Regions from separate parts of the Psychrosphaera ytuae genome, predicted to be linked through region 1. Evidence: predicted binding sites of a transcription regulator. Region 1 holds the regulator's gene; each other region holds the start of a gene.

What was found. Region 1 encodes sigma-54, which starts transcription at its own class of promoters, with help from an activator protein. Its sites were predicted from a motif close to GTTGGCACGNNNNTNGNNT; they were not measured.
Positions count from the first base shown of each region.
Region 2: J1N51_RS03570 (DUF1328 domain-containing protein) is a predicted target of sigma-54. The motif match lies at 1,742-1,760, and genes of this name have one in related genera.
Region 3: flgA (flagellar basal body P-ring formation chaperone FlgA) is a predicted target of sigma-54. The motif match lies at 1,697-1,715, and genes of this name have one in related genera.
Region 4: fliS (flagellar export chaperone FliS) is a predicted target of sigma-54. The motif match lies at 1,381-1,399, and genes of this name have one in related genera.

Region 1 is NZ_CP072110.1:2,672,546-2,675,700, forward strand. Features, by position in the region: gene rapZ (RNase adapter RapZ) at 1-294, opposite strand, end outside; gene ptsN (PTS IIA-like nitrogen regulatory protein PtsN) at 296-748, opposite strand; gene hpf (ribosome hibernation promoting factor) at 844-1,131, opposite strand; gene J1N51_RS11890 (RNA polymerase factor sigma-54) at 1,165-2,661, opposite strand; gene lptB (LPS export ABC transporter ATP-binding protein) at 2,710-3,155, opposite strand, start outside.
Region 2 is NZ_CP072110.1:799,313-802,467, forward strand. Features, by position in the region: gene J1N51_RS03560 (tetratricopeptide repeat-containing sulfotransferase family protein) at 1-1,158, shown strand, start outside; gene J1N51_RS03565 (hypothetical protein) at 1,269-1,463, opposite strand; gene J1N51_RS03570 (DUF1328 domain-containing protein) at 1,530-1,706, opposite strand; gene J1N51_RS03575 (phospholipase A) at 2,003-3,073, shown strand; gene J1N51_RS03580 (DUF6404 family protein) at 3,085-3,155, opposite strand, start outside.
Region 3 is NZ_CP072110.1:910,178-913,332, forward strand. Features, by position in the region: gene J1N51_RS04060 (CheR family methyltransferase) at 1-725, opposite strand, end outside; gene J1N51_RS04065 (chemotaxis protein CheV) at 752-1,681, opposite strand; gene flgA (flagellar basal body P-ring formation chaperone FlgA) at 1,958-2,668, shown strand; gene flgM (flagellar biosynthesis anti-sigma factor FlgM) at 2,768-3,094, shown strand; gene flgN (flagellar export chaperone FlgN) at 3,097-3,155, shown strand, end outside.
Region 4 is NZ_CP072110.1:3,194,186-3,197,340, forward strand. Features, by position in the region: gene J1N51_RS14045 (flagellinolysin) at 1-867, shown strand, start outside; gene fliS (flagellar export chaperone FliS) at 925-1,341, opposite strand; gene J1N51_RS14055 (flagellin N-terminal helical domain-containing protein) at 1,575-2,360, shown strand; gene J1N51_RS14060 (DUF2919 family protein) at 2,417-2,905, shown strand; gene J1N51_RS14065 (tetratricopeptide repeat protein) at 2,902-3,155, opposite strand, start outside.

The DNA.
Region 1 (3,155 bases):
TTCGCTGTAGCGACGGATCAATACATCGTCTTTTGCATCAATGTACAGAACGGTCGTTTTAACGCCCTTTGGTAAAAAGTCTAAGTTATCGAGTAACTCTTGTTCTGAGCTGGGTAAGTTGCGCACATCAATGCTGACCGCAACCTGAGGATAATTGGTTGCGAGCGAGTGAGATAGCGCAGGTAATAGATTTACTGGTAAATTATCAACGCAATAATACCCAAGGTCTTCCAAAACCCTAAGTACGACTGTCTTCCCTGAGCCAGAACGGCCACTTACGATAAAAATATGCATATTATGCGGCTTCAATTATGTTGTAGAGATCGTTATCCGTTTTCGCTCCTCGAATCTTACGTAAAATCTCTTTGTTGTCAAAGATTTCGGCAATATTCGCAAGCGTTTGTAAATGCGTTTCACATTGGTCTTCTGGCACGATTAAGGCACAAAAAACATCGACAGGGCGATTATCAATTGCGTCGTAATCAACTGCAGGGTGGCTTACAAGAAGAACCGCAACGACCTTGTTGCCCTCTGGTTTGATTTTGCCGTGTGGAATAGCAACCCCGTTGCCAATTCCTGTGCTTCCTAGTTTTTCACGGTTCATCAAACTCGCTAACACTTCAGAGCAGTTCAAATCCGGTAACTGGCTACTAGCAATCTCTGCAATATGTTCTAGGATTTTCTTTTTGCTTTGGCAGTCTGATAACACTTTGGTGCATTCAGGCTGCAGAAGTACTTTTAATTTCATGGCATTTTTACTGCTTGGGTCTTTTGATTTTCGTCTCAAAAGATGAGTTAAAAGGCGCCGTCCTTAGCGCCTCTAGTATTACTTAAAATTAACCTTTAGTGCCGAGTTAATTTTTCTTTGTGTTTTTTGACCTGACGGTCAAGTTTATCAATTAAAGAATCAATGGCTGCGTACATATCACTATGTTCAGATGTGGCAAAAAGTTCACCACCATTAACATGCATAGTCGCTTCTGCGCGTTGTATCAGTTTTTCGACGTCTAAAATCACATGGACGTTGTTAATATGATCGAAATGACGTTCTAATTTTGCAAATTTCGTATCTACATAGTCTTTTAATGACTCAGTAGGCTCGACGTGACGACAAGTTAGGTTAATTTGCATATGCTCTTCCTTCTTTTGATTTGATTGGTGAAACTACACCAATCGTTTTCTTTGGTTTGAAGGGGGAATGTTTAACGATTCCCGGTATTTTGCGATAGTTCTCCTGGCTACTTGGATGCCCTGTTCGGCCAGGATATCAGCAATCTTACTGTCACTTAGCGGTTTAGCTTGGTTTTCTGCAGCAACTAGCTTTTTGATTAAGGCGCGGATAGCGGTAGATGAACATTCACCGCCATTTTCAGTACTGACGTGACTTGAGAAGAAGTATTTGAGTTCAAATATTCCTCTTGGTGTGTGCATGTACTTTTGAGTCGTCACACGTGAGATTGTTGACTCATGCATATCGACCATTTCCGCTACATCATTCAATACCATCGGCTTCATCGCTTCCGGCCCATATTCGAAAAAGGCTTGCTGCTGTTGCACAATACAATTTGATACTTTTAACAATGTGTCGTTTCTACTTTCCAAACTCTTAATAAACCACTTAGCTTCTTGTAAGTGAGAACGAACAAACTGCGCGTCAGAATTGTTCTTTGCCGTTTTAGACAGTGAAGCGTATTGTTCGTTCACTTTAATTTTAGGCATAGAATTCGGATTTAGCTCAACTATCCAACGACCTTTTTTCTTAACCACGCTCACATCAGGGATGACGTAATCAATTTCGTCTTTAATCACTATGCTTGCAGGGTTAGGGTTGAGGGTTTGAATCAGCTCTAGTGTTTCTTTGAGCTCGTGTTCTTTGAGTTTGGTTTTGCGGATAATCGTGCGGTAATCACGGTTACCCAATAAATCTATGTGTTCTTGAATGAGGTCAATGGCCTCTTTTTTCCAAGGTGTGTCGTCGCTGTATTGACGTAACTGCACAACCATACACTCTTGCAATCCTCGGCATGCGACACCGATAGGGTCGAAGTTTTGGACGCGTTTTAAGACGGCTTCAACTTCTTCTATTTCAACGTCTTCAATATCAACTGCCTCTACAATGTCTTCAGTTGAAACAGTTAAAAAGCCTTTTTCGTCTATGGCATCAATGATAGCCGTGGCAATTGCCAGATCATGTTCAGAAAAAGGGGATAGATTAAGCTGCCAACGTAAATGATCTTGGATGTTGGTTGTAGTCTCACCTTGATAGACAGTGTCTTCACCTTCATAAGCCGGCCCAGAACTAGCAGGGGCTGCGCTCATGTAATCATCCCATGTAGAGTCTGTAGGAAGCTCATCTCCCATGGTTTGATCTTGCAGTGCTTCGTTAGTGCTTATCTCGTCCTTGGTCCATTCGATTTCGTCATCGTTACTCGCGCCGTTTTCTTGGCTTTCTTGATGAGTGTCGATTTGAGTAACTTCCGAGGCTTCTTGGCCATCGTAGTTATCAAAGTCATCGGACTCCAATAAAGGATTGCTATCCAAGGCTTCTTGGATTTCTTGTTGCAATTCCAAAGACGACAGTTGCAACAGTCTAATCGCTTGTTGCAATTGCGGGGTCATTGTTAACTGCTGACCCATTTTGAGTTGGAGTGTAGGTCTCATCTTATCCGGAACTTACTGACTTAATTAAGATTATCTCTTTATAAATTATCAAAGTTTGAACTGGTCACCAAGATAAACTTGCTTAACGATCTCACTTTCTAAAACTTCCGCTGGGGTGCCTTCGGCAATTAGCTCCCCATGACTAACGATATAGGCTTTTTCACAGACATCAAGTGTTTCACGGACATTATGATCTGTAATTAACACGCCAATGCCCTTTGCCGTGAGTTGTTGAATAATTTTTTTGATATCGATCACTGAGATAGGATCAACACCAGCAAATGGTTCATCAAGCAAGATAATTTTAGGGTCTGCTGCAAGTGCTCGGGCAATTTCGACTCGACGTCGCTCACCACCGGATAGCGCCATACCCTGGCTATCTCGAATGTGGTCAATATGAAATTCGGCGATTAAATCATCCAGTAAATCAGCTTGCTGGTTTGCGTCAATGTCTTTACGCATTTGCAAAACTGACATGATGTTTTGTGAAACCG
Region 2 (3,155 bases), 1.5 Mb from region 1:
GAGCCTAGGTTAGGAAAAGCTCATGCAGCCTTATCACGACTCAACCCTACTGGAGAGCAAAAGCGAGTCGCGCAATTACAAACGTTTCTTGAACCCCAACTTATCTCGCCATTGGGCGAACAAGACAATGACGCTTTGTACTGCGCTAATGCTTTATTTCACGAGTTAGAAAAACAGCAGGACTATGCACAAGCTGGTAATGTTCTTCACAAAGCGAACGCCATGTATCAAGAGGTGTTAGAATCCTCCAACAAAGCATTCTCTTTACAGGCTCATTGTAAATACATCGAGGTCATTCGAGAACTCGCCAGAGTAATAACAGAAAGTACGTCGCTGATTATCGACAACGACGCAAGTAAACCATCTGAGTTGTTTATAGTAGGTCTGCCGAGAAGTGGCTCTACGCTACTAGATTCAAAACTAACCCAACATCAGCAGATTGTTTCTTTGGGTGAGCGTGACGACATAGAACGTTTAATCTCGCCAATACTCAAGTCACAGAAGGCAATAGATAAGGAGTATTTTGACCAGCCATCACCTGAGTTAGTTCGACGGTTACAAAGCATTTTGGTCAACTACCAGGACTTAACGTCCGCACGTTTAGAAGGACTGGAACTTTGCGCTCATGCGCAGCACTCTCTAACCGAAGAGAATAAGCGCATAACCTATACCATTGATAAAATGCACCTCAACATTTGGTATACACCGCTGATTTTGGCGTTGTTCCCAAAAGCCAAAATCATAGCCGTTAAGAAAAACGACCGTGATTTAGCTTGGGGCAATTACAAATACTTATTTAACCCACAGGATAGTCGCTTTTTTTATTCCTACGACTTACAAAATATTCAGTCATACATAGATTGCTACCATCAACAAGTTGAATGGCTCAAAGCTCATTTTCCACAAAGAATTATAGAAGTTGAATACGAACAGTTCGTTGCCAATACAGAAGCTGAATTAACCAATGTTTATGCTTTTTTAGGGTTAAAAAATCGCATAAATTCAGCAAAAAAAAGTACTTCAACAGCAATCTATTCTGCACCTATATATTCTACGGCCAGCGCACAGCAAGTCAGAGAAGGTATTTCCGAAAAGTACGTTGGACAGTGGCAACGCTACAAATGGTTATTTAGTGATATAAAAGGCTTCAGACAATAAAAAAATCGTTTAATCCATACAGCGCATTCACATCGTTATTGGATTAAACGATTCTCTTAATACCTCGGTAGGATGCCAGAGGATTTGGTCACACTAACAAAGAGACAAGATTAACAATCTGTGTCTTTTGCATCTGCTTTTTCTTTCACTTCTTCACAGGCGTCTTCTACTGCATTACCTGCATCAGTCAATACTTCGTCCACTTTCTCACCCGCTTCTTCAGCCTCTCCATCACCACATGCTGTTAAAAACGAAGCAGAAAATACCAATGGTAACGTCATTAATAGTAGCTTAAATGTTTTCATTTGTTTCTCCTAAAATCCAAAAAGTTGTTGTTTGATTGTTTAATCTGTTGAAATAGAGCGCTTGCCTTACACGTTCGGCTTGCGACCCCTTGTCATGCCAATAACAACTGAGACAATTAATCCAATTAAAAACAAAAAGAATAAAAACTTCGCTATTCCCGTCGCAGCACCGGCGATACCACCAAAACCTAAAACACCGGCAACAATTGCAATCAATAAAAATGTTACTATCCAGCCTAACATAGAGACCTCCGTTTTAAGTTTAGTCCTTTAGTCTGTTGCTAAGCTTGTGCCAAAACCTAAAAATAGTCAGAAAAAAATCAAAAAATCATTGATTATTAACAGTTTAAACCACAACCTTTTCAACTTGGTGGTCACTCGATGATGATTTAAATAACATTTTAAGGCTTGTGATTTAAAAATTTTTCACAGTCACTGTGCAAGTTTTTCATAACTCACTACAATGGGGTTCATCTTAATTATTTCTAACTAATTGATTTTTCCAATTGTTTGGAAGCTCTAGTATAAAAGAGAGACGAATGTCGTATTTTAATGTTAAATATTTAGCCACCTTATTATTCCTTTCTCTAAGCCTAATTCCCACAGCTCATGCTTTAGAGGATGATTTAGACCAACCACTTGAAGAAATCAAAACACCCGAGCAACTCGCTCTGGAGCAAAAGATTAAGTCTTGTGTTGCAACCCTAAAAGAAACTGGGTTTGTAACGGGTGAAGACAAGTTAATCTATCGATACTGTGAAACACGTATTCTCAGCCGTGGTATCGTCCCAGGGCGACTTGCCAAAAGAATATTGAATGAAAGAACCACTGAGCTAAACCCGTTTGTTATCACGCCACACAAACAAAGTTACATCCTGCCGATAACTATCACTGATAGCTTTAACCGGGACGTTTACATGTTTGAACCAGAACGTGCCGAACAAATGAAAGACGTAGAAGCTAAGTATCAAGTGAGTATCAAGGTACCATTGAGAAGTAGCTCGTTGTTCATTCCTGGCGATGGATTGTATTTTGCGATGACAATTCAAGCTTGGTGGCAATTGTACGCAGATGAAATCTCAAAACCATTCCGAGAAACCAACTACACCCCCGAGATATTCTATATTGCGCCACTGCCGTTTAACCCATTCGACGGAAACATGGCGTTTGCCGTGCATTTAGAACATCAATCAAACGGCCAATCACAAGAGCTTTCTAGAAGCTGGAACCGCCTGTTATTTTCGGTGATTTACGAAAAGAATGATTACGCCTTTGCATTCAAACCTTGGTATCGCTTTGAAGAAGAACCAAAAGAGTACCCTCTAGATCCCAAGGGAGATGACAACCCAGATATTGATGATTACTTGGGCCATTATGAAATTTTGGCAGCCTATGCGTTTAACGACCAGCACAAGTTATCAGCACTGATCCGCCAGAACTTTGCTACAGGTAAAGGCGCATTGGAACTAAACTACACCTTCCCTTTTCCGGGCTCGTCACGATTAGTCGGATTTGCTCAATATTTTACTGGCTATGGTGAGAGCTTAATTGACTACAATCACAAACAACAAAAGTTTGGATTGGGTATCGCGGTGAATGATATTTTTTAGCGTTATAAGCTTTATTGTTGCTCTGTCCGATTTGACAAATATACGTCCCAATCGGGCAGTTCTAGTGCGTCAGCTTCTTGTT
Region 3 (3,155 bases), 1.6 Mb from region 1:
GGATTCAGTTGTTCAGCAAACTTATTGATGATTTGTGACTTAATTTCTGGAGAAAAGTAAATAAGCACATTTCGACAAAAAATAATGTCAAATTTTCCCATCAGATTGAAACTATCTAATAAATTTAGGTGCCTAAAACTTACCATGCGGCGAATGTCTGCCTTTACTTGCATCATGCCGTTTCCACTATCTTCAAAATAGTTTCGTTTACGCTCTGGGGACAAGCCACGTGACAGGGCAAGGTTGTCGTATTCGGCATTTTTACACAGCTCTAACATGGTGTTACTGATATCTGTACCCACCACTGAAAAGCTACTCTTGCTTTTCATACCGGCCGCTTTTTTGTATTCATCTATGCTCATCGCAATAGAGTATGGCTCTTGCCCTGACGAACTCGCCGCTGACCAAATTTTGACAGTGCGACCTGTGTCTATTTCTGGAAAGAGTCTGGTTTTTAGTAATTCGAACGGATAGGTATCTCTAAACCACAGAGTCTCGTTTGTTGTCATGGCATCAACAACAGCTGAACGCAACTGACGCTCAGTAGGTTTGAGAGTTTTATTTACAAGTTCACCTAACGACTCTATTCCGAACCGAGTCATCAATGGCGACAATCGACTTTTTACCAAGTACATTTTATTGTCGCCTAATACGATACCGCACTGCTGCTCTAAAAATTCACAAAAGACACGGTACTCGCTATCGCCGAGATTTTTATTTCCCACTATAAATTTACTCTACTGATCCTTAATTAGTCTTGATGCAGCCATTTTTGGACTGCGCCCGCTAATTCATCTGGATTAAACTTCGCGATAAAGTCGTCTGCACCAACTTTTTCGACCATGGCATGATTGAATACCCCACTCAATGAGGTATGCAGAATTACGTGCAAATCTGATAATTTAGGACGTGATTTAACTTCTGCAGTTAAGGTATAGCCGTCCATCTCTGGCATTTCAACGTCAGAGATTAATAAGCCAATTTTTTCGGTAACAGACTCAGCGCAATCTGCAGAAATTTCCGCTAGGTAATCTAATGCCTCTTTACCGTTTTTCTTCGCAACAATAGGCAAACCAACACCTTCTAATGCACGCTTAACCTGATTACGGGCAACTGATGAGTCATCCACAATTAAAATGCTTCTGTCACCGAGATCGTCTTTGATGCCTGAATCAGAAACAACACCAGCACTAACCTGAGTGCTTGATGGCGCGATTTCCTCTAGAATTTTTTCAACGTCTAGGATTTCAACCAACTCTTTGTCGATTTCGGTCACCGCAGTCAGATAGTTATAACGGCCAGAGCCTTGCGGCGGAGGCATAATCGATTCCCAATTTAAGTTGACAATGCGCTCAACTGAATCGACCAAGAAACCTTGAATGGTACGGTTGTATTCGGTGATGATAATGAAGCTATTTTCAACATCTTGAATAGGCCTTCCACCCGTCGCCAACCCCATATCAATCACCGAGATAGTTTGACCACGGATATGAGCGATCCCTTTTACAAAGGAGTTTAGTTTTGGCATCGATGTTAGAGGCGGACACTGCAATACTTCTCTAACTTTAAACACGTTAATTCCGTATCTCTGGCGCCCTTTCAATTTAAACAATAGTAATTCTAGTCTGTTCTGACCAACTAACTGGGTTCTTTGATTGACTGAGTCAAGAATACCCGCCATAAACTTTCTCCAAAACTAGGAACGGTACTTGCTAGTTTACGTTTAGACCCCTTATATCAAGCCATTTCCCATTAGAATCTGGGGAAATTACAACAAACGACAGCCGTATTCGGTGTGGTTTGTTCAAAAGGCAAAGGTTAAAAACGTTAAGTAGCGTATTAAAAATTAGGTTATTGATATAACAACGTCAAATTATCGACGCGTTTATTTTTATCTATCTAGGATGCACTAACTATCTTTAACTATATGATACAGCATAGTAAAAAGGCGATTAATATGTTGAAAAATTTGTTAACAATTATTTTAACTGGTGTTTATTTGTTCATTTCGATGCCAACTACATCGGCAATGGGGAAAATTTCTTTAGCACATCAAACACTTTTAGAAGAAGTTTCTGAACATGTAAGTGCTCAGTTAAACCCAAATCAAACCGATAACATCACTGTTACCGCCCTGCCACTTGACTCACGAATTAGAATCAAACAGTGTCCTGAAGATATCGTCGTGACAATGTCACAAAGTCGCAGCTTTAGCCGTCAGTTTCCTGTCAAAGCAGAATGCTTAGCCGAGGGTCACGAATGGAAAGCCTATGTACAGGTACAGGTGCAAGAACTAATCGAAACGCTTGTCACCACAACAAATATCGCCAAAGGTGAGGTCATCACTGATGACATGATTAAAAAGACCTTGGTCGACAAACACAGGGTAAACAATAAGGCGACGGATGACATTGCAAGAATCGCAGGCGGCCGTGCGATGCGAAATATTGCCCAAGGTTATCAAATCAGCAGCTCTGATGTTTGTTTAGTCTGTAAAGGAGACAGTGTCGCAATTGTTGCTACAATGTCTAATATGCAAATTAAAACCTCGGGTACTGCAATGGAAAACGGCTCGTTTGGCGAATCTATCAGAGTTAAAAACAACAACTCTGAGCGTATCGTAAAAGGGGTCATTGACGATCTACGTCAAATTTTAATTAAACTATAAGACGTTAGCTGTTTTTTCGGATAATATGCATGAATCGCCTAAAGTTATTGGGCTGAGCGCCGATATGCTTATAGAAGAGAAATACGTTATGGGTGTGTTATGGTAAACAACATAAACAATGGTAAAAATAGCGGAGTGAACAACTCTGTTTATTCGCCTAAAAATCAAAAGCTTGAGCAATTAAAGCAAGATAATGTGCAGCAGTCTCAACAACAAACTGCTTCATCTAAAGCAGCTGAGAAAGACTCCGTTGCGTTAACGCCACAAGCCAAGCAGCTAAAAGATTTACAAAAGAAGATTTCTGATACAGAAAACTTTGACCGTAAAAAGGTTGAAGAAATTAAACAGGCTATCACTGATGGCAATTATAAGATTAATTATGATAAGTTGGCTCAAAAGCTAGCGGACTTTGAATTTAAGTTATAACTATGACAGAACAATCTCAATATCAATCGTTGCAGGCATTGTTAAGCCAACAAACTCAACT
Region 4 (3,155 bases), 520 kb from region 1:
AACTCACAAATTCGCGGTGTTTATCAAGGTGGTTATGTCGCCCTTAGGATAATCGAAGATGAAATTGGCGAAACGGGTATTCAAGACTTTATGGCAGCTCTGTCTGACGGTGAAACCTTAGATGACGCATTCAACATCGCTTCTAATGGAATTTGGACCAATGAAGCCGCATTTATGACTGACATTCAAGCTATTGAAGCGGATGGTGATGCTAAATTTGTCAACTTCATTCAAGATAAAATGAACCTTACGAATTTAGATAATGGCGCACTTGGTGGCCGTGATGCGGCTGGCGGTGATATCAGAGAGCAAACTTTGATAGGTGCTGGAGCTGGTCGGTCAAACTTTAACAACTATGTGGTCTTGAAAGATGGTCGTAACTCTACAACGGACTTTGATCCGGTAACCAATTATTATAATCCACCAGGCGGTGAGGTTCGTCTCGAGGATTACCAAACTGAGATCAATGGTGCAGGCGGCCAAGCCTTTACACTTCAAGTTGGGGCTAATTCTCAAGAGTTAATTTCATTCACTATGGGGTCATTTACGGCATCGAGTTTAGGCCTTGCCTATTCAAATGTAACCGATGAGCCTCAATTTGCGGCAATCGCTGTAGATGACGCGCTGCGAATCGTCGATAAACAACGTGCTCAACTAGGTGCGACTATGAATAGACTCGAAAAATCTATCAATAGTCTAGAAAACCAAGTTGAAAATATCAGTGCGAGCCGCGCTCGAATAAGAGATGCTGACTTTGCTATAGAGACTGCGGATTTAACCAAGGGGCAGATTTTACGACAAGCCTCAACCACTTTGCTTTCTCAAGCTAATCAAATTCCTGAGTTGGCGTTGCAATTACTTGCTTAAAGTAGACATAAAAAAAAGCCCATATGGGCTTTTTTTGTAGAAGCATGATCGCACCGATTAACGATTAGCGACTTTTTTCTCTAGGTATTCGTCTCGAGTTTGTTTTGGGATTTCATCCCATGCTTCTTTGATGGTACCGATGATTTGATAAACATCATCGATTTTTTTGGTATCGTTTTCGACGTTAGATGCTATCAAGTGACCGCTACAGAAGTTATATAAGTCAGATAGATTACGCGAGATATCACCGCCTTGTTCCATATCTAAGCTTTCATCCAACGAACCGATTAAGGTGATACACTCAGAAATGAGACGACCTTTTTCAGGTATGTTTTTTTGCTCGATACACGCTTTGGCTGCGGCTAATTTACCAAGAATTGCCTTTAATACCATTTGTACCAACTCATACGGATCGGCATTTTCCGCACTGTTTATTTTCATGTCGCGGTACTTCTGGATAGATAATCTAGCCATCGAATACTCCAAGTTATCTGTGTTTTAATTTATAGACTAAAGCAAATTAAGTACCAAATAAATTCAGTTACTCATCAAGCACTCACTTTATCGTCAAATTTCGGAAAAACTTTAGAGGTTAACAAAAGGAAAGTGACATAATTTGACTTAAACTGTGAATCGTCATGCTCAATTATGGCGTATTTACCACTGTGTTTTATACTTTTAATAAAGTTATCAGTGGAGACGCTTAAATGAAGATTAATAGCGGCAATTCATTGCCACCACAGTCATCTGCGATAAAACAAAGCCAGGAAACCCAAAAAAAGCTATTTGAGCAAATAGCGACGGGCTTAAAAATTAACTCTGCCAAAGACGACGCGGCAGGGTTACAACTTGCCAATCGGCTGGGTTCGCAAATTTCTGGGTTACAGCAAGCGTACCGTAATACAAATGATGCCGTTTCTTTTGCGCAGGTTGCCGAAGGAGCGCTTCAAAGCGTTACTGATGTGAGCTTTAGAATAGAGGAGTTATCTATTCAAGCGGCCAATGGCACTTTGTCGGCTGATCAGCGCCAAGCGATTCAAGCGGAAGTGAGCCAGTTACAAGATCAAATCGGAACTGTGTTTGAGCAAACTCGATTTGGTGATTCACCGGTATTTGGCAGTTCTGTCTCCTTTCAAACGGGAGCTAATACCGGCGAACAAATTGATCTTGCTACGAGTGCGACGTCGCTCGCTGAAATTGATGTCACTACTGCGCAGGGGGCGCAACAAGCCATTGGGAGCATTAGTGATTTTAGACAACAGGTTGATCAACAGCGCTCTGCTATTGGTGCTTTTCAAAACCGGCTTGGTAGTACTCTTGGAAATATAGCCAACCAAGTCGAAAATAGTGCCGCAAGTCGCAGTCAAATTACCGACACAGATTTTGCTGTAGCTGTTAGCGAAAAGGTCAAAAACGAAACATTGATAAATGCTGCGACAACTCTGCAAGCCCAGGCCAATTTTTCTAATCGAAGTGTTTTAAACCTCTTATAGTTTTGTTTAGAACTGATATAGTACGGCTCAAATTTTAATGAATTAGAGACTCTAACTTGTTGTTTCGGGACTTTGACCTTGAAGGGCGCGTTCGTGTGCCTGTTGGTTTTTATTTAGTAGTATTGTATCTGTGCCGTGGCTATTTTATTTGGATAATGTCACTCACACACAGGGACGACCCAGGGTTAATTATTTCTTTGATCTATCCATCGCCATCAGCTTTTTATTTGTCAATGTTGGTCGGGGTGCCTGGTCTTATAAGCTATGTATTATTTTTGAGTAAAGCTCGAATGGTGAGTGTTGTAGAGAACTTTCTATGGCCCATTTGCCGCTTTTTGATCCCCATTAGTTTATTGATAGACTTGAGTTTACAAGGTATTGGTCTTGCCCAAGCGAAATTTTTAGTGCATTGGTCAGGACCGGTAATATTTATTATTGGATTGTATCTATTTTGGTATTGGATAGGTTCGAGCAGGATGAAGCGATTTTTTAGTTTGTGGTTGGACAAAAGCCATGAACAAAAAACAACAAAAGAGAAGGGTTAAATACGTTCCTCTTGTAGTTTTTGTTTGAGGCGACGATAACGTTCAGCCTGTTCATCGTTAATTGTGGCGCTGTCGATGGTAGCTTGGCATTTATCTAACAATACTTTTACTTCTGGCGCCTCAAAGTCCAAAAATGGGCTTTCTGCCATGGTCTGTAATAAGTTAAGTGCGATAGATGGGTTTTTCGGCATGACTTTAAATGCACTGGTAAATGCATTTAATGCTTCTTTTAGGTTACCACGAGTATAGT